Regions from separate parts of the Pseudomonas lijiangensis genome, predicted to be linked through region 3. Evidence: predicted binding sites of a transcription regulator. Region 3 holds the regulator's gene; each other region holds the start of a gene.

Region 1 (10,369 bases), 930 kb from region 3:
AACTGGCGCATCAGCACATCCTGCAGCCCGATGCCATTGGCACGGGTCGACAGGGTAACGGCCAGTTGCTGGTCATACATGTCCTGATACTGCCGCGTTGCAGCAGTATTCAGCGGATTGTCCTTGGCCAGCACTTCGTTGGCCGAGCGCATGGCCTTGAGCATCTGGCTGACGAACAGCGACTCGAACTCCCGAGCCACCTTTTTCAGGTTCTCCGGGCTGTCCTTGTCGCCATTCTTCAAAGCGGCCAGACGATTGACATCGGTATAGGCACCCGAGTCGACCGTTGTGGAAATTCCGCTCTTGGGCATATCCATGCTCGATTCCTCAGATCACGATCAGGTCGGCTTGCAACGCGCCGGCCTGCTTCAGGGCTTCGAGAATGGCCATCAAGTCACCGGGAGCCGCGCCCACCTGGTTGACCGCACGAACGATCTCATCCAGCGTGGTGCCCGGGCCGAACTTGAACATCGGATGCATTTCCTGCTGGGCATTGAGCCTGGAGCGCGGCACCACAGCTGTCTGGCCATTGGAAAGCGCGCCGGGCTGGCTGACGATCGGATCTTCAGTGATGGTCACGGTCAGGCTGCCGTGAGTCACGGCGGCTGGCGATACCTTGACGTTCTGGCCGATCACGATAGTGCCGGTCCGCGAGTTGATGATGACCTTGGCGGCAGTCTGGCCCGGATCGATTTCCAGGTTTTCCAGAATCGACAGGTAATCCACACGCTGACCCGGATCAAGAGGCGCAGTCACACGCACCGAACCACCGTCCAGCGCCTGGGCGACGCCGGGGCCAAGCATGTCGTTGATCTTGTCCACGATGCGCTTGGCCGTGGTGAAGTCGGAGCGGTTGAGGTTCAGGGTCAGGCTGTTGCCCTGATTGAAACCGCTCGGCACCGCACGCTCGACCGAAGCACCGCCCGGAATACGACCGGACGACGGAACGTTGACGGTAATCTTCGAACCGTCACGACCTTCAGCATCGAAGCCACCCACCACCAGGTTGCCCTGGGCAATGGCGTAGACGTTGCCATCGACACCCTTGAGCGGGGTCATCAGCAGACTGCCGCCCCGCAGGCTCTTGGAGTTACCGATGGACGAAACGCTGATGTCCACCACCTGACCCGGCTTGGCGAAAGGCGGCAGGTCCGCATAGACCGCCACCGCCGCAACGTTTTTCAACTGCACGGTGCCCGAGCCGCTCGGCACCTTGATGCCGAACTGCGACAGCATGTTGTTGAAGGTCTGCAGGGTAAACGGCGTCTGAGTGGTCTGGTCACCCGTACCATTGAGGCCGACGACCAGGCCATAACCGATCAATTGGTTGGCCCGTACGCCCGAGATACTGGCGATGTCCTTCAGGCGCTCGGCCTGAACACCGAAGGCGGTGGACAGCAGCAGGGTTGCCGCAATCAGTTGCTTGAACTTGATCATGTCTATCCCGCTATCAGAAAGGGAACAACGGGCTGAGGAAGAACCGGTCGAACCAGCCTGGCTGGTTGGAGTCGGCAAATGCACCAGTACCTGAATACGTGATACGCGCATCAGCCACTCGCGTGGATGACACAGTGTTATCGGTGGCAATGTCGTCGGCACGAATCAGACCGGCAATACGGACCAGCTCATCACCGGTATTGAGGGTCAGCCACTTTTCGCCACGCACCGCCAGAATACCGTTGGGCATGACATCGGCAACCGTCACCGTCACCGAACCGGTCAGGCTGTTGCTCTGGGCGGCCTGCCCCTGACCTGCGGTAGAACGTGCGCCCGTGTAACCGGCATTGAGACTCAGATCGTTACTGCCGATCGGGTTATTGGTCGTCAATCCGGAACCGAACAACGAAGTCAGACCCAGGTTGGCGGTGCTGTCCTTGGTAATGGCAGAGCTTGCAGCCTTGCTGGACGCCATCCGCTCGGAAAGCGTGATGGTGATGATGTCACCCACACGAAAGGCTTTGCGGTCGCCATACAGGTTCTGCTCGAAACCGGCCTGATAGATCGCACCATTGTTTGCAGCGGCAGACATGGGCGTACGCGGCAACACCGGCGCGTAATAAGGGTCATTAGGCTTGGCAGAGGGCGCCACACAGCCTGACAGCAAGGCAATCGCACTCAAGGGGGCGATCAACACTGAAAAACGCAGAACACTAAGGCGTTTCATGACACTTGAAACCTCGCGGTGTAGCAGGCGCCCATCAGACGCCTTGTCGGTTTTGAGCAGATACATCAGGGTCTTACAGATTCTGAGTCAGGTTCTGCAACATCTGGTCGGCAGTCGAGATCACTTTGGAGTTCATCTCGTAGGCACGCTGAGTGGTGATCATGTTGACCAGCTCTTCAACCGTGCTCACGTTGGAGTTTTCCAGGGTGTTCTGCAGGGTGGTACCCAGGCCGTTCAGACCAGGAGTACCCACTTGAGGTGCACCGCTGGAACCGGTTTCCAGATACAGGTTGCCGCCAATGGCCTGCAGGCCGGCCGGGTTGATGAACTCGGCGGTCTGGATGTTGCCGATGACCTGCGGCGTGGCAGTGGCGCCCGCTACGGTGATCGAAACAGTACCGTCCTGACCGACAGTGAACGTCTGGGCGTTCTGAGGAACGACAATCGCAGGCTCAAGGGCATAACCATTGGCAGTCACGATCTGGCCAGTGGAGTCCAGGTGGAAAGTACCATCGCGGGTGTAGGCGATGGTGCCGTCAGGCTGCGAGATCTGGAAGAAACCACGGCCATTGACGGCCAGGTCCAGAGGGTTCTCAGTTGTCTGCAGGCTACCGGCGGTGAAGTTCTTTTGCGTACCGACGATGCGAACACCTGTACCGAGTTGCAGACCGGACGGCAGTTCGCTGTCCTGCGTCGACTGGGCACCCGGCTGACGCTTGATCTGATAGAGCAAGTCCTGGAATTCGGCACGATCACTCTTGAAACCTGTGGTCGAAACGTTCGCCAGGTTGTTGGAGATGGTGGTCAGGTTGGTGTCCTGAGCAGCGAGGCCGGTTTTCGCAACGTATAGTGCAGGAAGCATTCGTATTCTCCTCAAGCGCCGGTTTGTCGGCGCAAGCTGTCAATGGTTAGCCAAGTTGCAAGACGCGAGCCATCGCCTGGTCATCTTCTTCAGCTGTTTTCATCATTTTGACGTGCAATTCAAACTGCCGGGCCAGGGCCAGCACCGAGGTCATTTCCTCCACGGCATTGACGTTGCTCGCCTGCAGAAAGCCGGACTCGACACGCACATTGGCGTCCATTGGCGCAGCCTGACCGGTCTTGGTATGAATCAGACCGTCCGGCCCCTTCTCCATGGTGCTCATGTCAGGATTGACCAGCTTGATGCGGTCAACCTGCGCCATCACCTGCGGGCTTTCGCCCATGGAGCGAATACTGATCGTGCCGTCGGCACCGATCTCGATCTGCTGCTCGGGCGGCACGGCAATCGGCCCGCCGTTGCCCATGACCGGCAAACCGCTGCCGTTGCGCAACACACCCAGGGCATCGATATTCATGCCGGCACTGCGGGTATAGGCCTCACCACCATCGGCAGTCTGGACCGCAATCCAGCCATCACCCTTGACGGCAACGTCCAGCTCGCGGCCGGTCTGGATCAGTGCACCACCGGAGAAGTCAGTACCCGGACGCTCACCCATCGCATAGGCACGCGAAGGCATGACCTCGCCAAATACCGGCATCGAACGGGCCTGTTGCAGGTCGCGCATGAAGCCATTGGTCGATACGTTAGCCAGGTTGTTGGCATGCACCTTTTGCGACTGGGCGTTTTCAGACGCCCCGCTCATTGCGACATAAAGCAACTTGTCCACAGTGTTCCTCCTCCGACAGACGCTTGCCGCCTGTAGCTGTTCTGAGGGGGAGAAAGCAATTTTGGGACCAACTTTTCAGAATGGATACAAACGCCTGATTCTCCAGCAAAAAGCGGAGCGTGACGGGCAGCCGCCGAAACCTCGCCACACAAGAGCGGCGGTAGATTGCCGCTACCGAGCAAAGCGACATGGCACACCGCCAAAAAAACTTCGCTCACCCTGAGCAACCCGCCTGATGAGGGTGATAATCTTGCCGAAACTCCACACAACGAGAATCAGCATGCACTTTCGAGCGCAACTTCTCGGCCTCATCGCAATACCGCTGATGACCAGCGCCCTCTTCGCCCAGGCCGCTCCCGCCCACTATTACAAATGGCAGGGCGCAAGCAGGATTGTCTGCGCCCAGACCAGTCCAGGGCCGGGATGGAAACGACTGAATGGCTGGTTTATCAAATCCGATTGCTCGGTCTGAGCAGACTTCACCACAGCCATACCGATCGAATCACTTTGAGGGAGGCAGCTTGCTGGCGACTTCTACAGACACCGAATATCTGCCGGTCACAGACCCTTTCGCCAGCAAGCTGCCTCCCACACGTTTTGTTTATGCCTTAACTGATAGGCATTACTTCATCACAGCGGATTTCAAGCTTCCAGAAACAAGAAAGCCCCTGCAAAGGGGCTTTCTTCAACGCTCCATCAAACCTGGTTATCAGGTCATCTGAATAGTGGTCTGCATGATGGTGCTTTCAGTCGAAATGGTTTTCGCATTCGCCTGATAGTTGCTTTGCGCCTTGATCAGGTTGACCAGTTCCAGCGTCAGATCGACGTTGGAATCTTCCAGCGCCTGACCCGTGATGTAACCCAGAGTGCCCGACTGCGGAACACCGGTCACCGGCAAACCGGAGGCGAAGGTTTCACGCCAGTTGGTACCACCAGCAGGAGAAAGCCCCTGCACGTTGGCGAATGTAGTCAGAGAAACCTGACCAATCACTTTTGACTGACCATTGGTGTAGGAAGCGAACAGGTTGCCACTGGCATCCACGCTCATATCCTTGATCTGACCAGCCGCATAACCATTCTGAGTCTGGGTGATAGGACCCGATACAGAAGCGGTCTGGGTAGCCTGGGTCATGTCCAGCCTGATGCCCGAAGTGACACCGACAGCACCGTTGGCAACCCAGGTCGCAGAGGTGCCAGTACCGGTCTGCATGGCTGGAATCCAGTTGTTGACCTGGAAAGTACCATCAGTATTGACTGAAATGTTGGTACTGGCCGACGGAACCGACGGGGTCGCCGAAGTATTGATGACCATGTTGCCGGAGGTATCGAAAGTCAGGTTGTTACGGTCAGCTGTGGTACTGGTCGGATCGCTGATGCTGCGACCATCGATCAACGAATACATGGCCCAGGTATTGGTGCCCGTTTTAGCCAGATACGTTTCCAGAGAATGCTCGTTACCCTGAGAGTCGAAGACCTTGGTGCTATAGGTGAAGTTATAGCTATTGGTATTCGTCGCATCGAAAGGCGAGATAGTCGGAACTGTCGACGTCGAATTGAGGTTGGCAACGTTAGTGATGATACTGGTCGGACTGGCCGCCTGATTCGAGCTGTCAACCCGCAGATCACCCGAGACACCCACAGCAACATTGCCGTTCGCATCAACGTTGTAACCCTGAAGGTTCATGCCCGAGCTGTTGACGACATAGCCATCCTTGTCGGTACGGAATGCACCGGCACGGGTATAGAGCGTCTCGCCGTTGTTGCTGAGCATGAAGAAACCATTACCGTTGATTGCCAGGTCCAGGCTGTTACCAGTCCCGGTGGTCAGGCCACCCTGGGCAAACTGCTGGGAAACGGCAGCCGTGGTCACACCGCTACCGATGCTGGTACCACCGGAAGTGCCACGAATCGACTGAGCATACTGGTCAGCAAATTCGATACGCGATTGCTTGAAACCAGTGGTCGCAACGTTGGCAATGTTGTTGCCGGTAACGTCGAGACTTTTGTTTGCTGCATAGAGCCCACTAAGGCCGATATTGAATGACATGTACCACTCCTACGCCGTCTAGTCGGCTCTATATTCCGATTGATTGCACTTTGGACAGAGCGATCGAATTGCCGCCAGCCAGGTTTAGAGTCATTTCCCCACCACTCACAGCCGTAGTAACGCTGTTGACTGTTGCTGGAAGGTAAGTCGAGAGACCATTGTTCGTGCCGTTGATAGTGCCATTTGCAATAAAGCTGTAAGTCCCCGAAGGCATGGCAGTACCTTCGCTGTTGAGGCCATCCCAAGTGAAACTTGCATTGCCTGCGCTCTTGGAGCCCAGGTCGATGGTATCCACCAGATTGTTGCTGGCATCGTATACCTTGACCGTCGTTGCCGAGGTCGAGGACGGCACTACAACCGAACCGGTCAGGCCTTTAGTGGTATCCACCTGAGCGGTACCGGTCTCGACAATCACCGAACGACCTACCAGCGAGGAAGCCTGCAAAGCCTGGGAAGACTTGTAGCTGGTCGCAATCGAGTCAACGGTCGAGGTCAGGTTCTGCATGCTTTCCAGACTGCTGAACTGCGCCAACTGCGCAACGAATTGCGTGTTGTCCTGCGGATCCAGCGGGTTCTGGTTTTTCATCTGGGTGACGAGCAACTGCAGGAACGCATCCTTGCCCAGCGCTTCGCCCGAACTGCTGGCACTGGCTTTGGGGTTCTGCAGCGAGTTTATAAAACTCGTCGATACATCGTTTTCAACGGCCATAACGTTCGCCCTTTATTACTGACCGAGGGTCAGAACTTTCTGCATCATGGATTTTGCGGTGTTCATGATTTCGGCGTTCGTCTGGAACGAACGGCTGGCGGAAATCATGTCAGCCATTTCTTCCACGACGTTGACGTTGGGGTAGTAGACGTACCCGTTCTTGTCAGCGGAGGGATGATTAGGCTCGAAACGCGCTTCAAGGTTGGAGCTGTCTTCGATGATGCCGTTGACCTGAACGCCCTGACCGGCATCGCTCTGATCCTGAAACAGCGAACCACCGTTGGACTGCTGACCCTGCAACACGGTTGCGAACACCGGGTGACGGGCACGGTAGGTCTGATCCATGCTCGATGACACGGTCTCGGCGTTGGCGATGTTACTGGCAGTGGTGTTCAGACGCGTGGTCTGGGCACTCATGGCGCTACCGGCAATGTTGAACACATTGGCTAGTGACATGGATTATTCTCCGCGCAGGGCTGAGATCAGCCCTTTGAATTTGCTGTTGAGCAGGGTGAAACTGGCCTGGAAACCCATGGCGTTATCGGTGTAGCTGGCCTGCTCGACCTGCGAATCGACGGTGTTCTGGTCCAGCGAAGGCTGAGACGGGGTGCGGTACATCAACGTACCATCGCCATTGCCCATGCCTTCAGCTTCGATATGACGGTTATTGGTCATGTTCAGCGCAAAACGACCGTTCTGAGCCTTCTCGTTTTCGGCGGCCAGCACCGAGGAAAAGTCCAGATCACGGGCCTTGAAATTCGGGGTATCGGCGTTGGAAATGTTGTTGGCCAACACCTCTGCACGCTGAGCCCGGAAGTTGAGGGCCTTTTCGTGTATGCCTAATGCTTTATCGAAGCTGATGCTCATTTCGGGAAACCTTTGCCGGTTGACCTGATTCTCGTATCACTGAGAAAGCAATCAGCGTGCCAAATCCATAAAGCCAGTGTTTGCGGGGTCTGTAGCGACATGCAGGTCGGCAATGCCAGAAAAGCGGCAAGGCATTTCCGCTACGAAGGGTTAAAGCGGCAAGGGATGTGCCGTTTTTTTGCCATGTCCGCGGCACAGGCTGCCGCAGGCTGCACAATCACTGAGCCTGTCAGCGGGCGGTGGCAGGCAACTCGACATAACCGGGTTTCAGGCCGGAAACCTCGACCCCCTGAGGCATCGCACGACCGGCAGTGACCATGACCCGCTGCGGCGCATCGGCCATGTCTTTGCGATAGACAATGAAAGTTCGGCCTTCGGCATCCTGGCGCAACACCTCAGGCGGCACCGCGAAGCCGTTGTCAGTCCGATAGGTGACGATCGCCAGCCGGGCACTCATGCCAAGGCGGACCTTCACCTGCTGGGCAGGCGTCAGGGAAGCGATGCTGATGACCACTTCGTACGTCGTGCCGCCGCCGAAATCGGGGGCCACGCCCTGCGCAGCAATCGAAGACAGGGTTCCCTGCAGGGTAATACCCTCGAAGCCATCACCCGTGACCTGCACAGGCATGCCATCGGCCAGTTGATGCAGATCCACCTCTTCGACACGGGCAACCGCCCGGATCTGCTCCAGACTCGCCAGCTCGAAAAGCGGCGTACCCTGAGGCATGCGCATCCCTTGCTGGATCAAGGGCGCAACGCCTCCTTCCGGCCTCTGTGGGCGCAATACAATCCCGGCGAACGGCGCCTCGATTTCCCGGCGGGCATGCAGAGCCTGCAAGGCCTGATAACGCGACTGGGCATTGGCCAGCTCCATATCGGCTATCTGGCGATTTTCACCCTTGCCCTTCTCCATGACGGCATTCAATTCGGACTGCGAGGCTGTCATGTCAAGTCGCTGGACCCTGGCCTGCTGCTCGAGTGAATCCACATCCATGCGCGCGACAATACCCCGCTCGAACAAGCGGCGCGTATCCGCCAGTTTTCGCTCGGTATCGCTCAGTCCGTACTGAGCACTTGTGAGTGCTCGACGCGCACGCGCCACCTCTTCGCCCTGCGCCCAGTTTTCCATATCCTTTACTGTGCGCTGAAGCTTCAACTGGGCAGCCAGCGCCTCACGCAACTGGATATCCAGTTGTGCGGTATCCAGTGTCAGCAAATGCTGACCACGCTCGACCCGCTGCCCCTCGACGACAGCGACCTGCTGCACGACACCTTCAAACGGAGCTGCCATCGTTGATCGGCTGGCTGCCTCGATTCGCCCCACCAGCCCCAACTGACTCTCCAGCAATTGCGGCTGCACGGCTATCCAGCGAACGTCTGGCGATGCCGATTCGGACTGCGACTGATAGCCATAGACAAGGCCCGCAAGAAGCCCGGCAGCAACAACGCCAGCGACAGCAGCCCGAACACCGACGCGAGAGGTGCGCAATCGAGTCAGATACTTAGTCATTGAGATCAATATCCCAGCTCTCCAGAGTCGTACCCAGCGTCTGATCCAGACTTGTCTGGGCATTGAGGTAAGCAATCAATGCATTGAGGCGAGCATTTTCGGCATTGCGCAGGTCGGCCTCGAAACTCAGGACCTGGAAGTTGCTGGAGCGGCCGGACTGCAGTTTTTCCCGCTCGATATTCAGTTTGCGAAGCGACAACTCACGCGCCCTCTGGGAAATCTCATACTGTCGCCAACGGGTCCCCAGATCGCGCACACCATCCCCGACATCCTGCGCCAGGGACTGATTCGCCTCAGCCAGGAGCAGCTCCTGGTTTTCCACATCGACCCGCGCTCGCACCTCGGCTTGCCGCCGACTCAAATCACCAATCGGGATATCGATCTGAACACCGGCATAGCCCTCCCAGGTACGGTTTGTGCTGGGGCCGAAATCATTCTGGGAACGATCACGCACCTGAGTGGCACCGCCGATCAATGACACATCCCATAACCGCTCGTTACGGGCGACAAGAAGATTGATTTCCGCCTGCTTGCCGGCAATCAAGCGAGTGAGATAGGCAGGCTGCCGCTCCCTCGCAGTGAGCAAAGCCTGCTGCGCACTGACCTCGATACGACGCGCATCAAGCACCTCGACCGCACGCAATCGCGTGCCCAGGTCCAGGGCCAGGAGACGCAACAGTTCAAGGCGACTGGCATCCAGCTGGTTGGCCGCCTCCTCTATCGCCAGTTCCTGAGTGGCGACGTCAGCTTCAGTCTGAACAATGTCGAACTCTGCCATTTGCCCCGCTGAAATCATCGCCCTGTTTGCGTCAAGCAACTGACGTGAACGCTCAAGCGCATCACGCGCAATGCGTACCTGCTCCTGGGCACGCAACAATTCACGATACCCCGTAATGATCCGGTTGATGGTGTCCGAAACCGTAGACTTCAGAGCCAGACGGTTGACCTTCTCCGAAAGAACCGCCAACCGCACGGGAGCTGTGGCCACCTCTTTTCCGGCACCTCGCAACAAAGGCTGAATGACCGTGAGGGTTGCGCCATCGTTACGAGTGCGGCCTGCCGTGTCGGCCATGGTCAGTTGATTCGACCAGGCAAGGGAAAGCTGGGTCCCGTACTCACCCAGCATGGTGGTCTGGGGAATGACTTCAGCCTGACGATAGTGATCGCTCTGATTGCGCGTCGCCAGATAACGGCTGCTGAGTACCAGCTTGGGCGTAAAGAGGTCCTGGGCAACACGCAAATCGAACTTCTGGGCAATGCGATCAAGATAGGCACTGCGAATGGAGCGGTTGTCCCGCAACCCCAGAAATACCGCATCGGCCAGGGTCAGCTCGATCGTCTGCTCACTCAGGGAGACTGCCCGACCCGGCATGCTCGGACCGCCCGGCACAAGCGGTGCCGCCACGGCAGATTCAAGGCCACC
Region 2 (10,369 bases), 2.9 Mb from region 3:
GCACCACCTTTGCCAGCTGCCCGATTTCGCACTTGATGAATTCGGTGAGCTTTTGTCGCTCAGGAATAACAACAAAAGGCAGTCAGCCATGTTCAAGCATTCAAAGATACGTCAGGCGGGTCTTATTGTATTCGCGACCACTCTTCTGTTGATCCTGCCGAATCTGAACCGTTTGTTCGGCTGATTCGGCGTGCGCTACCGAAGTGCTCATATCTGTGCCAATCTTCCTGTCAAATGATGGGAGGCTGGTTTATGCGTCAATGGATAGCACTGGGAATTCTGGCTTGCAGCTTCGCAGCGCAGGCGGGTGAGGTCGAGCAGGCAGCCGCCGTGGCCGCCTTGAAGGAAGGGAAACTGGCAGTGGATGTGCGCAGCCAGACCGAATATGACGCGGGTACCGTTCTCAATGCGGTCCGGGTCGAAGATGCACGGCTGGTCAATCAACTGAAACAGGTGCTCACCGACCGCAACTCTGTGTTCGTCATTTTCAGCAGCTCGAACGAAAAGGCAAGCAGAGCCCAGGACAAACTCAGACAAGCCGGTTACTTCAGTGTCATCAACGGCGGCAATTATGAAGAGCTGCATAATGCGCTGTATGACATTACTGATGATCCGGCGGAGTAAACCACTTGTGCAGGCTGTGTGGGAGCCAATTCATTCGCGAATGAATTCGCTCCCACAGGTGGTACAGGAATTACTGGTGCTGCACCTGAACCTGCGTCGAGACTGAGACCTTGGCGTGCATCTGTTCGTAACCACCGCCACGGCGCATGCCGCGTACCGGGCAGGCATCCAGATAATCCAGACCTACCGCCAGCTTGAGATGGCGAGCAGGAATCGCGAGCGTGTTGGTGACGTCGAAGCTGTACCAGCCATCTTCGATCCAGGCTTCAGCCCAGGCATGGCTGGACAGGTGATCCTTGTCTTCGCTGTACAGGTAACCGGAGACATAACGCGCGGGCACGCCAAGACTGCGGGCACAGGCCAGGAAGGCATGGGTGTGGTCCTGGCAGACACCTGAACGCCCGGCAAATGCCTGGGCCGCACTGGTATCGACCTCGGTCGCGCCCGGCGTGTAGACGATGTGTTGATTCAACGCCTGCATCAGATCGATCAAGCCCGTGCGATCAGTACGCTTGCTGCTTTCCTTCGTGGCGAATGCCCGCATCGCTTCGTCCGCTTCGGTCAGGCGGGTGAAACGCAGAAATGGCAGCGCCGACTGGCTTTCATGTTCGGCCTCGCGGGTTTCGTCGATTTCCACCTGCCCGCGGGCACCGATGATGATCGACTCATGAGGCTCGTCCAGAGTCAGCACGTGGAGAATGTTCCCGAACGGATCGATCTGCGCGCGCACAGGACGCGGCAGGCTCAATTGCCAGCTCAGGATCTGTTGACGCTCGCTGTCATGAGGAGTCAGACGCAGATACTGGATGCTGGCCCGAACCTGATCATCATAGTGATAGGTGGTCTCGTGGCTAATAGAGAGTCTCATGCAGCCTCCAGATATGAAGTGTGGATGGCATCACCCAGTTGGGCTACCAGAGGAATGAATTCGTTCAACCACTCATGCAGGCCTTCGCTCAGGATCTCGTCGATGCTGGTGTAGCGCAGGCGTGCGTCCATTTCTGCTGCCATGCGCTGCGCCGGACGACCATTGGTGCCTGGCAGGCTGGACAGAATCTGGTCCAGTGCTTCCAAGCAGGCACGCAAGGAACGCGGGATGTCGGCGCGCAGCAGCAACAGCTCGGCGACTTGACGCGCTCCTGGCGCATCCCGGTACAGCTCGGTGTAAGCCTCGAAAGACGACAAGGCGCGCAGCAAGGCGCTCCACTGGTAGTAACCGGCGGCGGAGTTGTCAGCCGCCGCGTTGGCCTGCGGCCCACGCAACTCCAGCATTTCATAACGAGCGTCGAGCATGCGCAGGGTGTTGTCGGCGCGCTCGATGAAGGTACCCAGACGAATGAAACGGAACGCATCGTTACGCATGATGGTGCCGTAGGTCGCGCCTCTGAACAGATGGGAACGCTCTTTGACCCATTCGCAGAAATGGCTCATGCCATAGCGCGCCAATCCTTGCTCGGCGATCCCGCGAATTTCCAGCCAGGTGGAGTTGATGTTTTCCCACATGTCAGCGGTAATTCGCCCGCGCACCGCATGGGCACTGGCCCGCGCAGCACCCAGGCAACTATAGATGCTGGCCGGGTTGCTGGCATCCAGGGCGAAGAAATGCAGCATGCGTTCGGCATGCAGTGCGCCATGACGCTCCACATAGGCATCCAGGGTTCCGGTAATCAGCAGTGGCATGGCAATTTCGTCCAGCCCACCGCGCCCGTCCTGGGGCATCAATGACAGCGAATAACTCACGTCCATCATTCGGGCGAGGTTCTCCGCTCGCTCCAGGTAACGCGACATCCAGAAAAGATCCGAGGCAGTTCTACTTAGCATTGGCAGGCATCCTTAATCCTCGACCACCCAGGTGTCCTTGGTTCCACCACCCTGCGACGAGTTCACCACCAGCGAGCCTTCACGCAACGCTACTCGGGTAAGCCCGCCAGGCACAACGCGGGTTTCGCGGCCGGAAAGGACAAATGGACGCAAGTCGATATGTCGCGGGGCGATACCGTTCTCGACGAAGGTCGGACAGGTCGACAGGGACAAGGTCGGTTGGGCGATATATGCGTGTGGCTTGGCTTTGAGACGGGCACGGAAGGCTTCGATTTCCGCAGCGGTCGCTGCAGGACCGACCAGCATCCCGTAACCGCCGGAACCCTGGGTTTCCTTGACCACCAGATCACCCAGATTGGCCAGCACATGGGACAGCTCTTCAGGCTTGCGGCACTGCCAGGTCGGCACGTTCTTGAGGATCGGCTCTTCATCCAGATAGAAACGGATCATGTCCGTCACATACGGATAGATCGACTTGTCGTCCGCAACGCCAGTGCCGATGGCATTGGCCAGGACCACATTGCCGGAACGGTAGGCCGACAGCAGGCCCGGCACGCCGAGCATCGAATCCGGGTTGAAGGCCAGCGGATCCAGGAAAGCATCGTCCAGACGGCGGTAGATCACATCAACGGCTTTCGGGCCGTCGGTGGTGCGCATGAAGACGCGATCATCGCGCACGAAAAGATCCGCACCTTCCACCAGTTCGACACCCATCTCACGCGCCAGAAAGGCGTGCTCGAAAAAGGCGCTATTGAAGCGACCCGGCGTCAGAACCACCACGCTCGGATTGTCCAGATGGCTCGAACTCTTGAGGGTGTCGAGCAACAGATTCGGGTAGTGGTCGATGGGAGCAATGCGTTGCGCGGCGAACAGCTCCGGGAACAGGCGCATCATCATCTTGCGGTCTTCGAGCATGTAGCTCACGCCGCTCGGGGTACGCAGGTTGTCTTCAAGCACGTAATACGTGCCATCGCCGTCGCGTACCAGGTCGACCCCGGAAATGTGCGAATACAGGTCGCGATGCAGGTTCAGACCTTGCATTGCCAACTGATATTGCTCGTTGGCCAGAACCTGCTCGGCGGGAATGATCCCCGCCTTGATGATCCGTTGATCGTGGTACAGGTCCGCGAGAAACATGTTCAGCGCCTTGACGCGCTGAATGCAGCCGCGCTCCACAACCCGCCATTCACTGGCCGGAATGCTGCGCGGAATCGTATCGAAGGGGATCAGTCTTTCGGTCCCCTGCTCGTCACCATAGAGCGTGAACGTGATCCCGGCGCGATGAAACAACAGGTCGGCTTCACGCCGACGCTGAGCCAGAAGCTCAGGGGGCGTATCACCCAACCAGCGGGCAAATTCCCGGTAATGCGGGCGGACCTGGCCGCCAGCGTCGTACATCTCGTCATAAAAGGTGCGGATCATGCCGTACTCCTTGTCACCATGGACCTACAGGCCTTCGCAAGGCCCGTGCCATCGGCATAAACGCTTTCATATCAATGATTTACGCAAACAATAGACATTCAACGCACCATTCCTGTGCAATAAATGCCCTAAGCATTTCTCCTACGCCTCATTCGGAAGCGTCAGGCAATCGCGAAATCTATCACCAGCATAGTCAGTGTTGATTTCATTGGGGGATATTAGTTCGCCATAATCGCCAGCAACCGAGCAAACAAAGGCCCGATTGCCTGCCTCGACTTTTTTTCTGGAATTTGCGCCCTGGCGCTTTTCTAACCGCTCTTCCCTTCAAGCCACTCCATTGAGTGGCTTTTTTTTGCCCATCGGGCTGCATCCGTCTCTTTTCCTGCGGCCAAAAGCACGACCGGCCAATGGCGGCATACTCCGCAATTGACCGGTCGTGTTACTGCCAGACAGATGATTCATGCGTGGAGTCTTCTGACCTCCGCTGTGACGCCCCATCCTTCAACCTCACCGTCCATCGGCGAGATCACGTTCTGGAAGTCATGCTCGAAGTCGCCGATGCCGTCATAGGTGGCATACATCACCTTGCTCAATTGCAAGTGCCACGCACCGTCGTCACGCACGTTGATCTGGGTATTGATGGATTCACCACGAAATTGTCCTGCAGCCTGCCGCGCCCGTTCCTCATCCGGGAAGACGGCGTAGAACTCGATAGGATAGGTACGTGCAAAGTCAAAACCGCCTTCTTTCATGCGGCGCAGTACATGACTGCTGATGTCCTCTTGATAGGCTGTGCTCATGAAACGTCCTCCTATGCAACGATAGATAGAGTTTCAACTCTTCCAGAACGACCACCTGGCTGGTGGTCGCCACACGACAGTTAATCCGCAGTGGGGAATCAAGCATGAAGCTGACCAGACCGGATCTGTAGCAACCCGGTTTCGACATTGAGAGGCCGACGTATCGGCCTCGTTTGCAGAGTAGACCCAACTCGGGCCTGCTGCCAAGTGCCTGACACAACAAGTCTTTGCAGGTGCAAATGAATCAGATTACTTCCGTAATGGAAATGATCTGCACACTGTTGTGGTCCTTGAGGGTTTTGACTGTCGGCTCCTCGGTGCGTCCCTCAAGATCGTTGAGATCCAGCTCATCCGTGACCGGGAACAGAATCGGACGCAGAAGACGTGCCGCAGCCTCCTCGCTTGGGCGTTCCGGTGAATCAATATCATGGCGCTGCTGTACACCATCCTTATCGAGATACGAAATGGCCCACTGTTTCATCAATACCTCCCGAACGAAGCCAGGACGCTGGCTTGCATGATCTGGACCGTCTTGCCGAGTCATTCGTTCCAGAAAATGCAGGCAAAAAGAAAGGCCCTCGCATCGGATGCAGAGGGCCTTTCGTTGTGTAGCCAGCGGTATCAGTTGCGGTTCTTGCTGGCCTCTACACCGGCGGTGTTATCCAGAAGGCTCTTGGTCGCGGTCTGCAGGAAGCTTTCCAGCTTCTGCTTCAGCTCGGCCGTGTCCGGAGCATCGGGCACCACTTCGGCATGCGGGTTTGCACCCAGGGTGTAGGTCATGACCTTGGCAGGCAGTTCCGTAGGTTCGATCAGGATACGGTTGCCATGGATGATGGCGACCACCTGCTCGCTGCCCGACGGCTTGATCACACCAAAGCCCTTGTCCCCTTCAGGCAGGTTCAGCAGGTCGCGTCCCCAGCACTGGTTGCGGGTCTGACCACCCAGACGGCCCATGATGGTCGGCACCACATCGACCTGGGTACCCACGATGCTGCTGCGCTGGCCGAATTTCTCCTGCACGCCTGGCCCGATCAACAGCAATGGCACGTTGAAGCGGCCCAGGTCCATTTCGGTCAGTTGCATCTTGTTGCCAAACCCATGGTCGCCCAGCACCACGAACAGGGTGTTCTTGAAGTAAGGCTCTTTCTTGGCCTTCTCGAAGAATTGCCCCAGTGCCCAGTCGGAATAACGCATGGCGGTCAAATGCTCGTCCAGCGAACCATGGCCTGTCACGCGCTCAACCGGCAGGTTTTCCGGCAAGGCATAAGGCGTGTGGTTGGACAGGGTCTGCAGCAAGGCATAGAACGGCTTGCCGTTCTGGCGGGCTTTCAGTTCCTCGGCGCCACGGTCGAACATGTCCTGGTCGGAAACACCCCAGGTCGGATCGGAGAACACCGGGTTGACGAAGTCTTCACGACCGACAAAGTTGGTCATGCCCTGGTTGCTGAAGAAACCCGACTGGTTGTCCCAGGCAAAGTTGCCGTTGTAGACATAGACATCGTCGTAGTTGCGCCCGGCGCTGAGCAGTTGCGGCAGGCCCGACAGCTTGTGGCTGCCTTCAGGCGTCTGCATCAGGTACTCGAAGCCCGGCAGGTTCGGGAAGCACGCCATGGTAGCGAACATGCCCTGGTGGGTGTGGGTGCCGTTGGAGAAGAAGTGATCGAACAGCAGGCCTTCCTTGGACAGTTTGTCGAAGTAAGGCGTGATGTTGGCTTTATCGCCCAGAGCGCCGACCGAGTGGCCTGCGAAGCTTTCCATCAGGATGACCACAACGTTGCGGATTGGCAGCGTGTTTTCAGCTGGCGGCGTGAAATCACGACGTACTGCCGCAATGTTCGGATCGATCAACTGGTCATGGCTGGTCAGCAGCATGTCGCGCACGACCTGCTGTGCCTCAGGCTGAGGCAAGGTGGCTTTCCAGATATTGTCGCGGTCTTCGGACATGCGGCTTTTCGCGGCCGTGATCAGCGTCAGCGTGCCGTTGAGGCCCAACTGGTTGGCGAAGTTCGATTCGGTGGTGTAAGCATCGCCCCAACGCAGCGGCGGGCCTTGACGCAAGGTGCCACGGGCAGAAATGACGGCAATGACCAGCACGACGAAGAACACGCCGACGCGCATGTACCAGGGCGCAATCGAGCGATTGCTGCCACTGCCAACGCTGAATTCGCGACGCGGACGAGTCACGCGGTCGATGCCCTTGAACACCAGGCTCAACAACCAGGTGACCAGTGCCCATGCCAGCAGATAACGAACCACCGGGAAACCGTACCAGAGCATGCTCAGAACGGTCTTCGGGTCTTCCTTCACGTACTGGAACACCAGACCGTTCAGGCGCTGGTGGAACTCACGATAGAAGTCCATTTCCATCAGGCCGAGGAACAGCGTGATGCTGCCGACCAGGGTCAGCCAGAACCGGAAGAAACCCCGTGCAGCCATGGCCCGGACACTGAACAGCGACAGCATCAGAGGAATGAGCAGATAGATCGTCAGACGCAGGTCGAAACGCATGCCGTTGAACAACGCTTCGATAAAGGTCGACGCTGGCGTCTCGCCAATCATTTCACGGTTGTAGACCAGCAATCCGATACGCAGCAGGGTGTACATCACCATCAGGGTCAGGCCGCTGAGCAGGATGTAGGCCAGGTGTGACTTGACGGTTGGGTGTTGCAGACGGGACAAAGCTTGCCGATGAATCTGGGCGTCCGTGTTAGCCATTTTTGTCAGGATCCGGTGGATTCAGGAGTTGAGTCGGATATGCGAGACCTGCCAACCCGAAACAGGAGGCAGCGCATGGGGGGCAGATATTACGTGATTGCCGTGCTTTTAGCGCTTTTCAGAGCAAGGCCCTGAATAATCGCGCGCCATTTTCGACAAGCGGGTGTGAAAAATTTGTTGTACGGCACCTGGCAAGCGCCAGACACCGTACGGTGATAGCTGCCCCTGCTGGCATGACCTTGAGGAACCCGGATCATGCCTGTGCAGAAAAACCTCAGTCGTTGCTGGGTTTGCCCACTGCCTGCAGCACGTACTGCGGCAAGGCGAACGCGCCGATGTGGATTTCCGGGTTGTAATAGCGAGTAACAATACCGCTGCCGACAAAGCGCTGACGCAGGGTTTCCAGTGGCAACTTGCGATAGGCGGTATTGGTGGAACCCCAGGCGAAGGTCATCGCGCCACCGATGTAGGTGGGGATTGCCGCCTGATAGAAATGCCAGTCCGCGAACAGACCATTCATACGGCCAGCAGTCGTCTGTACGCCGCTCAGTTGCATGAACGGTGTGCCGTTCTGGGTAACCAGGATGCCGTTTTCGTTCAGGCAGCGATGGCAGGCCTGATAGAAGTTTTCCGAGAACAGCACTTCACCCGGCCCGATCGGGTCGGTGGAGTCGGAAATGATCACGTCGAACTTCTCTTCGGTGGTCGCGACGAAACGCATGCCGTCGTCAATCACCAGGTTCAGGCGCGAGTCATCGAAGGCACCGTTGGAGTGATTGGGCAGGAACTCCTTGCACATTTCCACCACGGTAGCGTCGATCTCGACCATGGTGATGTGTTCGACGCTCATGTGCTTGGCGACTTCGCGCAGCATGCCACCATCGCCACCACCAATGATCAATACGCGCTTGGCAGCGCCATGAGCCAGGATCGGCACATGGGTCAGCATCTCGTGATAGATGAACTCATCGGCCTCGGTGGTCTGGATAACGCCATCCAGCGCCATGACCCGGCCCATGCGCGGGTTCTGGAAAATCACCAGATGCTGATGTTCCGTACGGACTTCGTGCAGCATTTTTTCCATACGAAAGCGTTGGCCATAGCCTTCGTATAACGTTTCCTGATAATCGCTCATGGGTAAGCTCCCGCTAAAGACTGATGACAGGACGGCCGACCGCCCACAAGAAAGGCGCGCATTCTACGTTGCGAAAGATGACAGGTCGAACCTCATCACTGCATGACCGCAAACTTGATGGTCACACAGTCTGTATGGAAGCGAATTTATTCGCGAAAGGCCTGTATATCCCATACATATGTATCGTCTGGAAGGTTTCGCGGATGAATCCGCTCCTACTGACATCAGATACGGACATTGCCCCGCGGTCCGGCAATGGCCCAGATGATCAGCCCCAATACCGGCAGCAACAGGATCAGCAGTATCCAGAGGATTTTCGCCCCGGTGCCAGCACTGCTTTTCAGTACATTGATGATGGCCCAGATATCCAGAGCAAGAATGATCAAGCCGATCAGGCTATTGAAAGTGGAGCCCATGATGGTGTTCCCGATTGAGTAATGACGGAATAGAGAATAGTCAGCTCCATTGAACCAACCGCATATTTTCATGCTCGGAAACTGAGTCCGCTATCCTTTGAATCATGTTTTCAGACAGGTCGTCCTCTATGCAAACACCCTTGCAACCCCGCACACTCTGGGCGACATGGTCGGCTCAACTACAGACCAGCCCATGGGTAAGCCTGGGATTTCTCCTGGCGCTGATCATCGTGCTGGGCCTGGGGGCCGCCAGTCTCTATAACGCCTTCTTCGGGACCAATCAGAGCAATCTGACCTACGCCCTGATCGGCGGTTCGGCAGGCTTCGGGGCCACGGCGCTGGGCGCGGTCATGGCTGTCGCCTTCCGCAACATCAGCCAGCGCACCCAGGACATCATGCTCGGTTTTGCTGCCGGAATGATGCTGGCCGCCAGCTCCTTTTCGCTGATTTTGCCGGGGCTGGCCGCAGCCCGGGAGATTACCGGCAATGGCCCGTTCGCTGCCGCCACCGTGGTTTCCGGTCTGGGTCTTGGGGTGCTGTTGATGCTCGGCCTGGACCGCTTCACTCCCCATGAACACGAAAGCGTCGGCCGGCAGGGACCTGATTCCGACCGTATCAACCGGGTCTGGCTGTTCGTACTGGCAATCACCCTGCACAACCTGCCGGAAGGCATGGCCATTGGCGTCAGCTTTGCCGGTGGCGATATGAATGTGGGCATGCCACTGACCACCGCCATTGCCATCCAGGATATTCCCGAAGGCCTGGCCATTGCCCTGGCGTTGCGGGCAACCGGCCTTTCGGCATTCAAGGCCATGCTGGTGGCAATCGGCTCAGGCCTGATGGAGCCCCTGGGCTCGCTGGTCGGCCTGGGGATTTCCAGCGGTTTTGCGATTGCCTACCCGCTGAGCCTTGGCCTGGCAGCAGGTGCGATGATTTTCGTGGTGTCCCACGAAGTCATCCCGGAAACCCACCGCAACGGCCACCAGACCTCAGCCACACTGGGCCTGATGCTGGGCTTCGGAGTGATGATGTTCCTGGATACCGCCCTGGGTTAGGCGTTGGCTTTGAGCGCCTGCAATGACGATGCGGCATGGATGCCGACAGCAGCCGCCAGCTCCAGCACTCGCGCCTCATCACAGCCGTAGACCAGCACGGCCTGAAGTTCGTCGTCCAGCGGCTGGCTGAAATCCACAAGCACGTAGCCGCCCATTTCCTTGTTCATGCTGCTGAGCTGGATCTGGATACGGTTGAGAGCGGTCAAGGCTTCCACCTTGGCCAGTTGCTTTGGCTTGATGTTGAAAGACACATCCTTGCCGAACGACTGCACGATCTGCTCGAACAGGTCCATGTAGGTGTCCGCCTGGAACAGCACGGTTTCCGGCAGGCTACCGACCACTACCCACTCGCCCAGAGGAATAGGGAACGTATCGTCGTAG
Region 3 (10,369 bases):
ACGACTCGATCAGGAAGGCGGTACCGGCTTCAGGCCTGTTCAGCAGGCGAAGCTTGAGGGTGTCGCGTAGCTGATAGAGGTTCAGGTGCGTGGTGTTGATCTTGAGATCGGCCAGATCGATGATTGGCCCCAGCAGAGTCGTTTCGTCGTGTATGGCTTCTGCCAATGAACGATTCGCCGTGCTGAGCGGGTGACGACGGCGAGTTTCGGAGAAGCGTTTGAGCAGCGTCGCTTCGTCGGCATCCAGATAGAGCACGTCGCACTGGATATTCAGTGCACGAAGTTCGGCGAGGATCTGCGGGAAGCGCGTCAGGTGGCTCGGGAGGTTACGTGCATCGATGGACACCGCCAGCAGAGGTTCTGCCAGCTCGCTGTTCATCAGCGCACGCTCTGCCAGTTCCGGAAGGAGGCCGGCAGGAACGTTGTCCACGCAATAGAAACCGTTGTCTTCCAGCACATTCAGAGCTGTGCTCTTGCCAGAACCCGAACGACCACTCACGACGATCAGGCGCATGTTCAATGTCCGTTCTGTACGTCCAGTACCACTTGATAAAGCGTTTCACCGCTTTCGGCACTGCGTAGGCGGTCACGCACTTCAGTGCGGTCAAGCATGCTGGCTATCTGGCGCAGCAGCTCCAGGTGTTCATCGGTGGCCGCTTCCGGGACGAGCAGGACAAACAGCAGGTCGACCGGGGCACCATCGATGGCGTCGAAATCGATAGGCGATTCCAGGCGCATGACTGCGCTCACAGGTGTTTCACACCCTGCAAGGCGGCAATGGGGGATGGCAATGCCGTTGCCAAAACCGGTAGATCCCAGTTTTTCGCGGGCAACAAGGCTTTCAAACACACTTTGCTGGTCCATGCTCGGTACTTCTCGACCGATCAGGTTGGCAATTTGTTCGAGTACGCGTTTTTTACTGCCGCCCGACACGTTCACGCATGAACGGCCGGGGGTCAGGATGTTTTCAAGTCGGATCATTGGAATGAGTGTCAGCGAGCTGTCGCACCTTTAAGGATGTTCTGCTGCTTCTCCTTATGCTTGAGCAATTGTCTGTCGAGCTTATCAGTGAGAAGGTCGATGGCCGCGTACATGTCGTCATGTTCGGCGTTGGCTACGACCTCTCCACCATGGATGTGCAGTGTGGCTTCGATCTTCTGTTTGAGCTTCTCGACCGCCAGGGTGACCTGCACGTTAGTAATCTTGTCAAAATGCCCTTCGAGCTTCTTGAGCTTGAGCTCAACGTATTCGCGAAGGGGCTTGGTCACTTCCAGTTGGTGTCCACTGATATTGACTTGCATACAGCTTTCTCCTTTGCCAGTGCATATAGAAGCAGGAGTTCATTCCTGCCGCTGGAACGCTGTGGCTCTGCCTGCATCACATCAGTCGCTTGCGTTCACTCGAAGGTGCGATTCCGAGCGACTCGCGGTACTTGGCAACTGTGCGACGGGCTACTTGAATGCCTTGTGCCTCCAGTAAACCAGCGATCTTGCTATCACTCAACGGCTTTTTCTGATTTTCCGCTGCAACCAGTTTCTTGATGATTGCGCGAATTGCCGTCGAAGAGCATTCCCCGCCTTCGGAGGTGCTGACGTGGCTGGAAAAGAAGTATTTCAGCTCGTAAATACCCCTTGGGGTATGCATGAACTTCTGGGTGGTCACGCGGGAAATTGTCGACTCGTGCATGCCTACGGCTTCGGCGATGTCATGCAGGACGAGCGGCTTCATGGCTTCGTCGCCATACTCGAGAAAACCGCGCTGATGTTCGACGATCTGGGTGGCAACCTTCATCAGGGTTTCGTTGCGGCTCTGCAGGCTCTTGATGAACCAGCGGGCTTCCTGCAACTGATTGCGCATGAAGGTGTTGTCGGCGCTGGTGTCGGCCCGGCGCACAAAACCGGCATATTGCGGGTTGACCCGCAGGCGCGGCACGGATTCCTGATTCAGCTCCACCAGCCAGCGCTCGTTGTCCTTGCGCACGATCACATCGGGCACGACATATTCGGCTTCGGTGGATTCGATCTGCGAGCCGGGGCGCGGGTTGAGGCTCTGGACCAGTTCGATGACCTGGCGCAGTTCGTCTTCCTTGAGCTTCATGCGACGCATGAGCTGGGTGTAGTCGCGACTGCCCAGCAGGTCGATGTAGTCGGTGACCAGGCGCTGGGCTTCGCTCAGCCAGCGGGTCTTGGCCGGTAGCTGGCGCAATTGCAGCAGCAGGCATTCGCTCAGGTTGCGGGCGCCGATACCGGCAGGTTCGAATTGCTGGATACGGTGCAGAACGGCTTCGATCTCGTCGAGTTCGATATCCAGTTCGGGATCGAAGGCTTCGACGATTTCTTCGAGGGTTTCGTCGAGATAGCCCTGGTTATTGATGCAGTCGATCAGGGTGACGGCAATCAGCCGGTCCTTGTCGGACATCGGCGCCACGTTCAATTGCCACAGCAGATGGCTCTGCAGGCTTTCGCCAGCGGACGTGCGGGTGGTGAAGTCCCATTCGTCGTCATCGTTGCTGGGCAGGCTGCTGGCGCTGGTCTGGTAGACATCTTCCCAGGCGGTATCGACGGGCAATTCGTTTGGAATGCGCTCGTTCCATTCGCCCTCTTCCAGGTTGTCCACAGTGGGTGCGGATTCCTGATAGCTGGGTTCCTGGATCTCGGTATTGGGCTTTTGCTCGATGTTGTCGGCCAGAGGGTCGGAGTTGTCGAAGTCTTCGCCTTCCTCCTGGCGTTCCAGCATAGGGTTGGATTCCAGTGCTTCCTGAATCTCTTGCTGGAGGTCCAGGGTCGATAACTGGAGCAAGCGGATAGCCTGTTGCAGCTGCGGTGTCATCGTCAGCTGCTGGCCCATTCTCAAGACTAGCGATGGTTTCATGGCAGGGGCTAAACACCTTATTCGCCGGCGCACATGCGCCATCCACTACAGGGCGCCGAAGCGCCAACTTAAGCAAGTTATATGCCTGAATCTGAAGTGTTTGCCTAGAGCATCATGACAAAAAATGCATTGTCAACAGGATGCTTAGGCAAAGCTCGCATCAAGAGAGCTCACACAGGATCGACTACAGGCGGAACTCGTGGCCGAGGTAGACCTCTTTCACCAGCTGGTTGGCCAGAATGGTTTCCGAGTCGCCTTCGGCAATCAATTGCCCGTCGTTCACGATGTAGGCGGTTTCGCAGATATCCAGGGTTTCGCGCACGTTGTGATCGGTGATCAGCACGCCGATGCCCTTGGCTTTGAGGTGATGAATGATCTGTTTGATATCGCCCACCGAGATGGGGTCTACACCTGCGAAAGGTTCGTCGAGCAGGATGAACTTGGGTGCGGTGGCCAGTGCCCGGGCAATTTCCACGCGGCGGCGCTCACCACCCGAAAGGCTCATGCCCAGGTTGTCGCGGATGTGGGTGATGTGGAATTCCTGAAGCAGGCTTTCCAGCTCCTTGCGACGTGCGGCTGAGTCGAGTTCCTTGCGGGTCTCGAGGATGGCCATGATGTTGTCGGACACGGACAGCTTGCGGAAGATCGAGGCTTCCTGAGGCAGATAGCCAATGCCTGCGCGGGCGCGGCCGTGCATCGGCTGGTGGCTGACATCGAGGTCATCGATCAGGACGCGGCCCTGATCGGCCTGTACCAGACCGACGATCATGTAGAAGCAGGTCGTCTTGCCGGCGCCGTTGGGGCCGAGCAAGCCTACGATCTGACCGCTGTCGATGGACAGGCTTACGTCGCGTACGACCTGACGACTCTTGTAGCTTTTAGCCAGATGCTGGGCTTTAAGCGTCGCCATTTACTGGGCCTTCTGCTGTTCGGTTTTCTTTTTAGGCTGGATGACCATGTCGATCCGTGGGCGCGGTGCAGTCACTTTAGCGCCGCCATTGGCGCGACCTGCGGTGACGACCTGCTTCACAGTGTCATAGACGATCTTCTCGCCTTCGGAGGTGTTGCCGTCGTTGATGACCTTGGCCTTGTCGATCAGTACGATGCGGTCCTGTGCCGCGTAATACTGGATGGTGACGCCATAGGCCTGCACGATCGGCTTGTCTACCGAGGGTTTCTGCTCGTAATAGGCCAGGTTGCCGACGGAGGTGAATACGTCGACTTCGCCCTGTGCGTTACGAGTGATGGTCACGGTATTACCGGTGATCTTCATCGAACCCTGAGTGATGATCACGTTGCCCTTGTAGGTGGCAACGCCTTTCTTGTCATCGAGCTGCGCATCGTCAGACTGGATGTGGATCGGCTGATCGCGATCGGTTGGCAGGGACCAGGCGCTCGCGCTTCCCAGTGCTGCGCCCAGGCCGAGCAAAAAAGGAAGAGTTTTAACGAGACTCATACTGTCCTCTTACGTTGGACAGCAGGTCCATCCTGCCGTCGTTCAAATACGCTTTCATTCCCTTGGCTGTCGTTACACCGCCAGCGGCGTCGATTCTAACCACTTGCTCGGTCTGCGCATATTGCTTCTGTGGGAATACGGTCATACGACTGCTGGTAATGATAGTCGTACGCTGCTTTTCATCGGTACGTGCAACACGTACGGAGTCGATCAGTTCAACTTCGGTGCCGCCCGGCGAAACTTCGCCGCGTTCGCTCTGTACGTGCCACGGGAACAGGGTGCCGCGGTACATGTGCAGGTCGGGTTTGGTCAGCAGGGTGATATCCGTTGCCTTGACGTGTTCGACCTTGTCGGCAGTCATGTCGTATTGCATCTTGCCGTCGGGCAGGTACTGCACGCTATGGGCATTGATGGCGTAATAGTCGATGGCGGTGTCGTCGGTGGCGGCGACAGGCTGATCCATGAAGCTTTCCGGGCTGATGTTCCAGTAGCCGACTGCGGCAAGCAGCAGTGCCAGCACCCCGAAGGTCAGGATCGTGCGTATTTTCTTACTGAACATAGAAAAGGCTTCCATAAGGGCGCATGGCGGGCTGCTTCAATGTTACCCGGCGCGCAGGCGACAAGTCTGGCAGATCGTTGCCCTGGCAGGTGATTTGTTCCTGATTCATAAAGAGCAGAAGAGTAGCCATTACATGACACCCGCTCGCAGCAGGTCCTGCAGGTTGAAGGCGCCGGTCGGGCGGTCATCGGCGTCGACGACGATCAGCGCGCCGATCTTGTGATCTTCCATGATTTTCAGGGCTTCGGCGGCGAGCATGTCTGCGCGGGCCGTCTTGCCATGAAGGGTCATGACTTCATCTATGGTGGTTTCGCGAATGTCGATCGGGCGATCCAGGGTGCGGCGCAGGTCGCCGTCGGTGAAGATCCCGGCCAGCTTGCCGTCGGCGTCGACGATTGCGGTCATGCCCAGGCCCTTGCGGGTCATTTCCAGCAGCGCATCGCGTAGCGGGGTGCCGCGCTGAACCTTGGGCAGGGCGTTGCCAGTGTGCATGACGTTCTCGACTTTGAGCAGCAGGCGTCGGCCCAGTGCGCCGCCGGGGTGCGAGAACGCGAAATCTTCTGCGGTGAAGCCGCGAGCTTCGAGCAATGCAACGGCCAGGGCGTCACCCATGACCAGGGCTGCGGTAGTCGAGGACGTGGGCGCCAGGTTCAGCGGGCAGGCTTCGTGTTCCACCTGGACGTTGAGGTTGACGTCGGCCGCCTTGGCCATGACCGACGTCGGGTTGCCCGTCAGGCTGATCATCTTGATACCCAGGCGCTTGATGAGGGGCAGCAGGGTAACGATTTCATTGGTCGTGCCGGAGTTGGACAGGGCCAGAATGATGTCGTCACGGGTAATCATGCCCATGTCGCCATGGCTGGCTTCGGCGGGATGCACGAAATAAGAGGTCGTGCCGGTGCTGGCCAGGGTTGCGGCGATCTTTCTGCCGATGTGGCCGGACTTGCCCATGCCGACCACTACGACGCGTCCCTTGCTGGCCAGAATCATTTCGCACGCGCGCACGAAATCGCCATCGAGATGGCCGAGCAAGCCTTGTATGGCTTCCATTTCGAGGCGGATGGTTCGTTGCGCGGATTGAGTCAGGTCGCTGGATCGGGTCATATCTTGAATTAGTCGGCTTGCTGAAAGGCGGCGATTATAGCGGTAATGTACGATTCCCTCACGTCTGATCGTCATGGAGTTGTATCTGGGGTGGCTTGTTCAGCCTTTCGGGGTTATTGCAAGGGCTTTTCTCAGGTTTATTTCAGCCTGCACAGGGTGTCTGCAAGGTGCTGTGGGGTATCTAACAAACAGGTTCTCTTCTTGGGTGGCGTGCTGCTGCGGTGATATAGTGCGCGGCTTGTTCGGCTGGCCCGTGCTGTCTGTGTCTCGCGAGAGCAGGCAGGAGAAGGGAGAAGCTGTATCGCAAGGAGTTTAGATGAGCGCCGATGACGCCTACGCGGTCGATTTGAAAGGAGTGTCCTTCAAACGCGGCACGCGCAGCATATTCACTGATGTCGATATTCGTATTCCCAAGGGGAAGGTCACCGGGATCATGGGGCCGTCCGGCTGTGGCAAGACGACCTTGCTTCGGCTCATGGGAGCGCAATTGCGGCCAAGTTCGGGCGAGGTCTGGGTCAATGGCCAGAACCTGCCCGAGCTGTCACGCAGCGACCTGTTCGATGCGCGCAAGAACATGGGTGTCCTGTTCCAGAGCGGCGCCTTGTTCACCGATCTCGATGTTTTCGAGAACGTCGCCTTTCCCTTGCGCGTTCACACCCAGTTACCGGAAGAGATGATCCGCGACATCGTCCTGCTCAAATTGCAGGCAGTGGGCTTGCGCGGCGCGCTCGAGCTGATGCCCGACGAGTTGTCCGGTGGCATGAAGCGTCGCGTGGCGCTTGCCCGTGCGATCGCCCTCGATCCGCAGATTCTCATGTACGACGAACCCTTTGTCGGGCAGGACCCGATAGCCATGGGGGTTCTGGTGCGTCTGATCCGCTTGCTCAACGATGCGCTGGGGATCACCAGTATCGTGGTGTCTCATGATCTTTCCGAGACAGCAAGTATCGCGGACTACCTTTACGTCGTCGGAGACGGACAGGTGTTGGGGCAGGGTACGCCGCAGGAACTGATGTCCTCGGATAATCCGCGCATTCGTCAGTTCATGACCGGCGAGCCGGACGGCCCCGTTCCATTTCACTATCCGGCACCGGATTTTCGTGAAGATCTTTTGGGGAAGCGCTGATGCGCAATAAGTCATTGCTGGACCGTATTCGCCTGTTCGGGCGTTCGGCCATTGATACCGTTGCAGTGCTGGGGCGATCCGGCATCTTTCTGGGCCATGCCTTGCTGGGGCGCGGCGGGATCGGCGGCGGTTTTTCGCTGCTGATCAAACAGTTGTACTCGGTGGGCGTGATGTCTCTGGTCATCATCGTCGTGTCGGGCATTTTCATCGGCATGGTGCTGGCTCTTCAGGGCTTCAGCATCCTGGCCAGATACGGTTCGGAGCAGGCCGTGGGCCAGATGGTCGCATTGACCCTGCTGCGTGAGCTGGGGCCTGTGGTGACAGCGCTGCTGTTTGCCGGGCGTGCCGGTTCCGCACTGACGGCGGAAATCGGCAACATGAAGTCCACCGAGCAGTTGTCCAGCCTTGAAATGATCGGTGTCGACCCTCTCAAGTACATCATTGCACCACGCCTGTGGGCCGGGTTCATTTCCCTGCCGCTGCTGGCGATCATTTTCAGTGTGGTCGGAATCTGGGGTGGCTCGTGGGTCGCAATCGACTGGCTGGGTGTCTATGAAGGCTCCTTCTGGTCGAACATGCAGAGCAGCGTTTCCTTCACCAGTGATGTGCTCAATGGTGTTATCAAAAGTGTCGTCTTTGCCTTCGTGGTGACCTGGATCGCCGTTTTCCAGGGTTATGACTGTGAGCCCACTTCCGAGGGGATCAGCCGTGCCACGACCAAAACCGTTGTATATGCCTCACTGGCAGTGCTGGGCCTCGACTTTATTCTGACCGCCTTGATGTTTGGAGATTTCTGATGCAAAACCGTGCAATCGAAACCGGAGTCGGCCTGTTCCTGCTGGCCGGGATACTGGCTTTGCTATTGCTCGCCCTGCGTGTCAGCGGCTTGAGCGCCAGTGCGACCAATGACAGCTATAAACTTTACGCATACTTCGACAATATCGCCGGTTTGACTGTCAGAGCCAAGGTGAGCATGGCGGGTGTGCCGATCGGCCGGGTAACGGCAATCGATCTGGATCGTGACACCTTTACCGGTCGTGTGACGCTGGAGATCCAGAAAAAGGTGGATAACCTGCCTTCTGACTCCACCGCTTCGATCCTGACCTCCGGTCTGCTCGGTGAAAAATACATTGGTATCAGCGTGGGCGGTGACCAGTCCCTGCTCAAGGACGGCAGCACGATCCATGACACGCAGTCATCGCTTGTGCTGGAAGACCTGATCGGGAAATTCCTGCTCAATACCGTGAGTAAAGAAGCCAAATGAGGAGCTTTAAATGATCTCTATCCTGCGCCGTGGTCTGCTGGTGTTGCTGGCCGTGCTGCCGATGATGGCAAATGCGGCGGCAACTCCGTCCGCTCATGACCTGGTAGATCGCACCACCAAGGAGTTGCTGAGCGATCTGGCCAGCAACAAAGAGCAGTACAAATCCAATCCGAGCGCGTTCTACGATGCCTTGAACCGTATCGTTGGCCCGGTAGTGGATGCTGACGGCATTTCCAGAAGCATCATGACCGTCAAGTACTCGCGCAAGGCCACGCCTGAGCAGATGCAGCGTTTCCAGGAAAACTTCAAGCGCAGCCTGATGCAGTTCTATGGCAATGCGCTGCTGGAGTACAACAACCAGGGCATCATCGTTTCTCCTGCCAAGGATGAGGGTGCTGATCGCACCAGCGTCGATATGCAGGTAAAAGGCAACAACGGCGCGGTTTATCCGGTTTCCTACACCCTTGAGAAAATCAACGGCGAGTGGAAAGTGCGTAACGTGATCATCAATGGCATCAACATCGGCAAGCTGTTCCGTGACCAGTTCGCCGATGCCATGCAGCGTAATGGCAACGACCTGGACAAGACCATCGATGGCTGGGCGGGTGAAGTCGCCAAGGCCAAGGAAGTGACGACCGAAGCTGCGCAGAAGTCTGCGCAATGAGTGAGTCTGCCGTACGCTTTGGCTCGCCCGGGCAATTGCAGCTGACGGGCGTGCTGGATTACCGTAGCGGGCCGCAACTGCGCAAGCAGGGCGCGGCCCTCATCAAGTCCAGCGATGCACCGAGCCTGATTCTGGACTGCTCCGGTGTGGTGAAGTCCAGCAGCGTCGGGCTGGCCCTGCTGCTGGCGTTCATGCGTGATGCCAGTGATGCGGGCAAGTCGGTCAGCGTGCAGTCATTGCCCGAGGACATGCGGGAAATTGCCCGTGTATCCGGCTTGAGCGAGCTTTTGGATAGTCATTAATAGCGGTTATCGGGAAAGCCCTTTGTCTGGCACCCCTTCGTTGGGGTTCGCATAGCATGGGCTTTTTTGTATGATGGCCGACCCGCGCGCGTAGGGCGCCGATCGAGGTTAAGCATGCAGGCTGTAGAAGTTAAGACCTTCCTTGAAGGAAAGCTGCCCGAAATCCAGGTGGAAGTTGAAGGCCAAGGCTGCAATTTCCAGCTGAACATCATCAGTGACGAGATGGCCAGCCTGAGCCCCGTCAAGCGTCAGCAAAACATCTATGCCCATTTGAACCCTTGGATTGCCGATGGCAGCATCCACGCGGTCACTATGAAATTTTTCAGCCGCGCTGCCTGGGCCGAGCGCACCTGAGCCAATTGGTGTCGAGATTCTAATGGATAAATTGATTATTACCGGTGGTGTTCGTCTTGATGGCGAAATCCGCATTTCCGGGGCAAAGAACTCTGCCCTGCCGATTCTCTCGGCTACGCTGCTGGCCGATGGCCCGGTAGTCGTTCAGAACCTGCCGCACCTGCACGACATCACCACCATGATCGAGCTGTTCGGTCGTATGGGCATCGAGCCTGTGATCGACGAGAAACTCAGCGTCGAAATCGACCCGCGCACCATCAAGACCCTGGTCGCGCCGTACGAACTGGTTAAAACCATGCGTGCGTCGATTCTGGTTCTGGGCCCGATGGTTGCCCGTTTCGGTGAGGCCGAAGTCGCACTGCCTGGCGGTTGCGCCATCGGTTCGCGTCCGGTCGACCTGCACATCCGTGGCCTTGAAGCCATGGGCGCGATCATCGATGTCGAAGGTGGCTACATCAAGGCCAAGGCCCCTGAAGGCGGCCTGCGTGGTGCCAACTTCTTCTTCGATACCGTGAGCGTGACCGGTACCGAGAACATCATGATGGCTGCCAGCCTGGCAAACGGTCGCAGCGTTCTGCAGAATGCCGCCCGCGAGCCTGAAGTCGTCGATCTGGCGAACTTCCTGATCGCCATGGGTGCGAAAATCCAGGGCGCCGGTACCGACACCAT

The links. Region 3 encodes sigma-54, which starts transcription at its own class of promoters, with help from an activator protein. Its sites were predicted from a motif close to ANTGGCATNNANNTTGCTNT; they were not measured.
Region 1: a site for sigma-54 is predicted at 7,481-7,500, ahead of flgB (flagellar basal body rod protein FlgB). Genes of this name have one in related genera too.
Region 2: a site for sigma-54 is predicted at 3,901-3,920, ahead of KQP88_RS08205 (circularly permuted type 2 ATP-grasp protein). Genes of this name have one in related genera too.

What each region holds. Positions count from the first base shown of each region.
Region 1 covers NZ_CP076668.1:3,890,108-3,900,476, forward strand. The annotation lists gene flgJ (flagellar assembly peptidoglycan hydrolase FlgJ) at 1-317, opposite strand, end outside; gene KQP88_RS15995 (flagellar basal body P-ring protein FlgI) at 328-1,437, opposite strand; gene flgH (flagellar basal body L-ring protein FlgH) at 1,451-2,164, opposite strand; gene flgG (flagellar basal-body rod protein FlgG) at 2,238-3,026, opposite strand; gene KQP88_RS16010 (flagellar basal body rod protein FlgF) at 3,073-3,813, opposite strand; gene KQP88_RS25295 (hypothetical protein) at 4,094-4,285, shown strand; gene KQP88_RS16015 (hypothetical protein) at 4,251-4,535, shown strand; gene flgE (flagellar hook protein FlgE) at 4,523-5,860, opposite strand; gene KQP88_RS16025 (flagellar hook assembly protein FlgD) at 5,889-6,569, opposite strand; gene flgC (flagellar basal body rod protein FlgC) at 6,585-7,025, opposite strand; gene flgB (flagellar basal body rod protein FlgB) at 7,029-7,436, opposite strand; gene KQP88_RS16040 (efflux RND transporter periplasmic adaptor subunit) at 7,666-8,946, opposite strand; gene KQP88_RS16045 (TolC family protein) at 8,939-10,369, opposite strand, start outside.
Region 2 covers NZ_CP076668.1:1,871,185-1,881,553, reverse strand. The annotation lists gene KQP88_RS08220 (rhodanese-like domain-containing protein) at 253-624, shown strand; gene KQP88_RS08215 (transglutaminase family protein) at 695-1,492, opposite strand; gene KQP88_RS08210 (alpha-E domain-containing protein) at 1,489-2,445, opposite strand; gene KQP88_RS08205 (circularly permuted type 2 ATP-grasp protein) at 2,458-3,867, opposite strand; gene KQP88_RS08200 (ribonuclease E inhibitor RraB) at 4,326-4,667, opposite strand; gene KQP88_RS08195 (hypothetical protein) at 4,912-5,148, opposite strand; gene KQP88_RS08190 (LTA synthase family protein) at 5,289-7,382, opposite strand; gene speE (polyamine aminopropyltransferase) at 7,657-8,517, opposite strand; gene KQP88_RS08180 (PLDc N-terminal domain-containing protein) at 8,742-8,933, opposite strand; gene KQP88_RS08175 (ZIP family metal transporter) at 9,062-9,988, shown strand; gene KQP88_RS08170 (hypothetical protein) at 9,985-10,369, opposite strand, start outside.
Region 3 covers NZ_CP076668.1:4,824,922-4,835,290, reverse strand. The annotation lists gene rapZ (RNase adapter RapZ) at 1-514, opposite strand, end outside; gene ptsN (PTS IIA-like nitrogen regulatory protein PtsN) at 517-981, opposite strand; gene hpf (ribosome hibernation-promoting factor, HPF/YfiA family) at 993-1,301, opposite strand; gene KQP88_RS20230 (RNA polymerase factor sigma-54) at 1,378-2,871, opposite strand; gene lptB (LPS export ABC transporter ATP-binding protein) at 3,056-3,781, opposite strand; gene lptA (lipopolysaccharide transport periplasmic protein LptA) at 3,782-4,327, opposite strand; gene lptC (LPS export ABC transporter periplasmic protein LptC) at 4,314-4,886, opposite strand; gene KQP88_RS20210 (KpsF/GutQ family sugar-phosphate isomerase) at 5,016-5,990, opposite strand; gene KQP88_RS20205 (ATP-binding cassette domain-containing protein) at 6,307-7,116, shown strand; gene mlaE (lipid asymmetry maintenance ABC transporter permease subunit MlaE) at 7,116-7,913, shown strand; gene mlaD (outer membrane lipid asymmetry maintenance protein MlaD) at 7,913-8,380, shown strand; gene KQP88_RS20190 (MlaC/ttg2D family ABC transporter substrate-binding protein) at 8,391-9,044, shown strand; gene KQP88_RS20185 (STAS domain-containing protein) at 9,041-9,346, shown strand; gene KQP88_RS20180 (BolA family protein) at 9,461-9,700, shown strand; gene murA (UDP-N-acetylglucosamine 1-carboxyvinyltransferase) at 9,723-10,369, shown strand, end outside.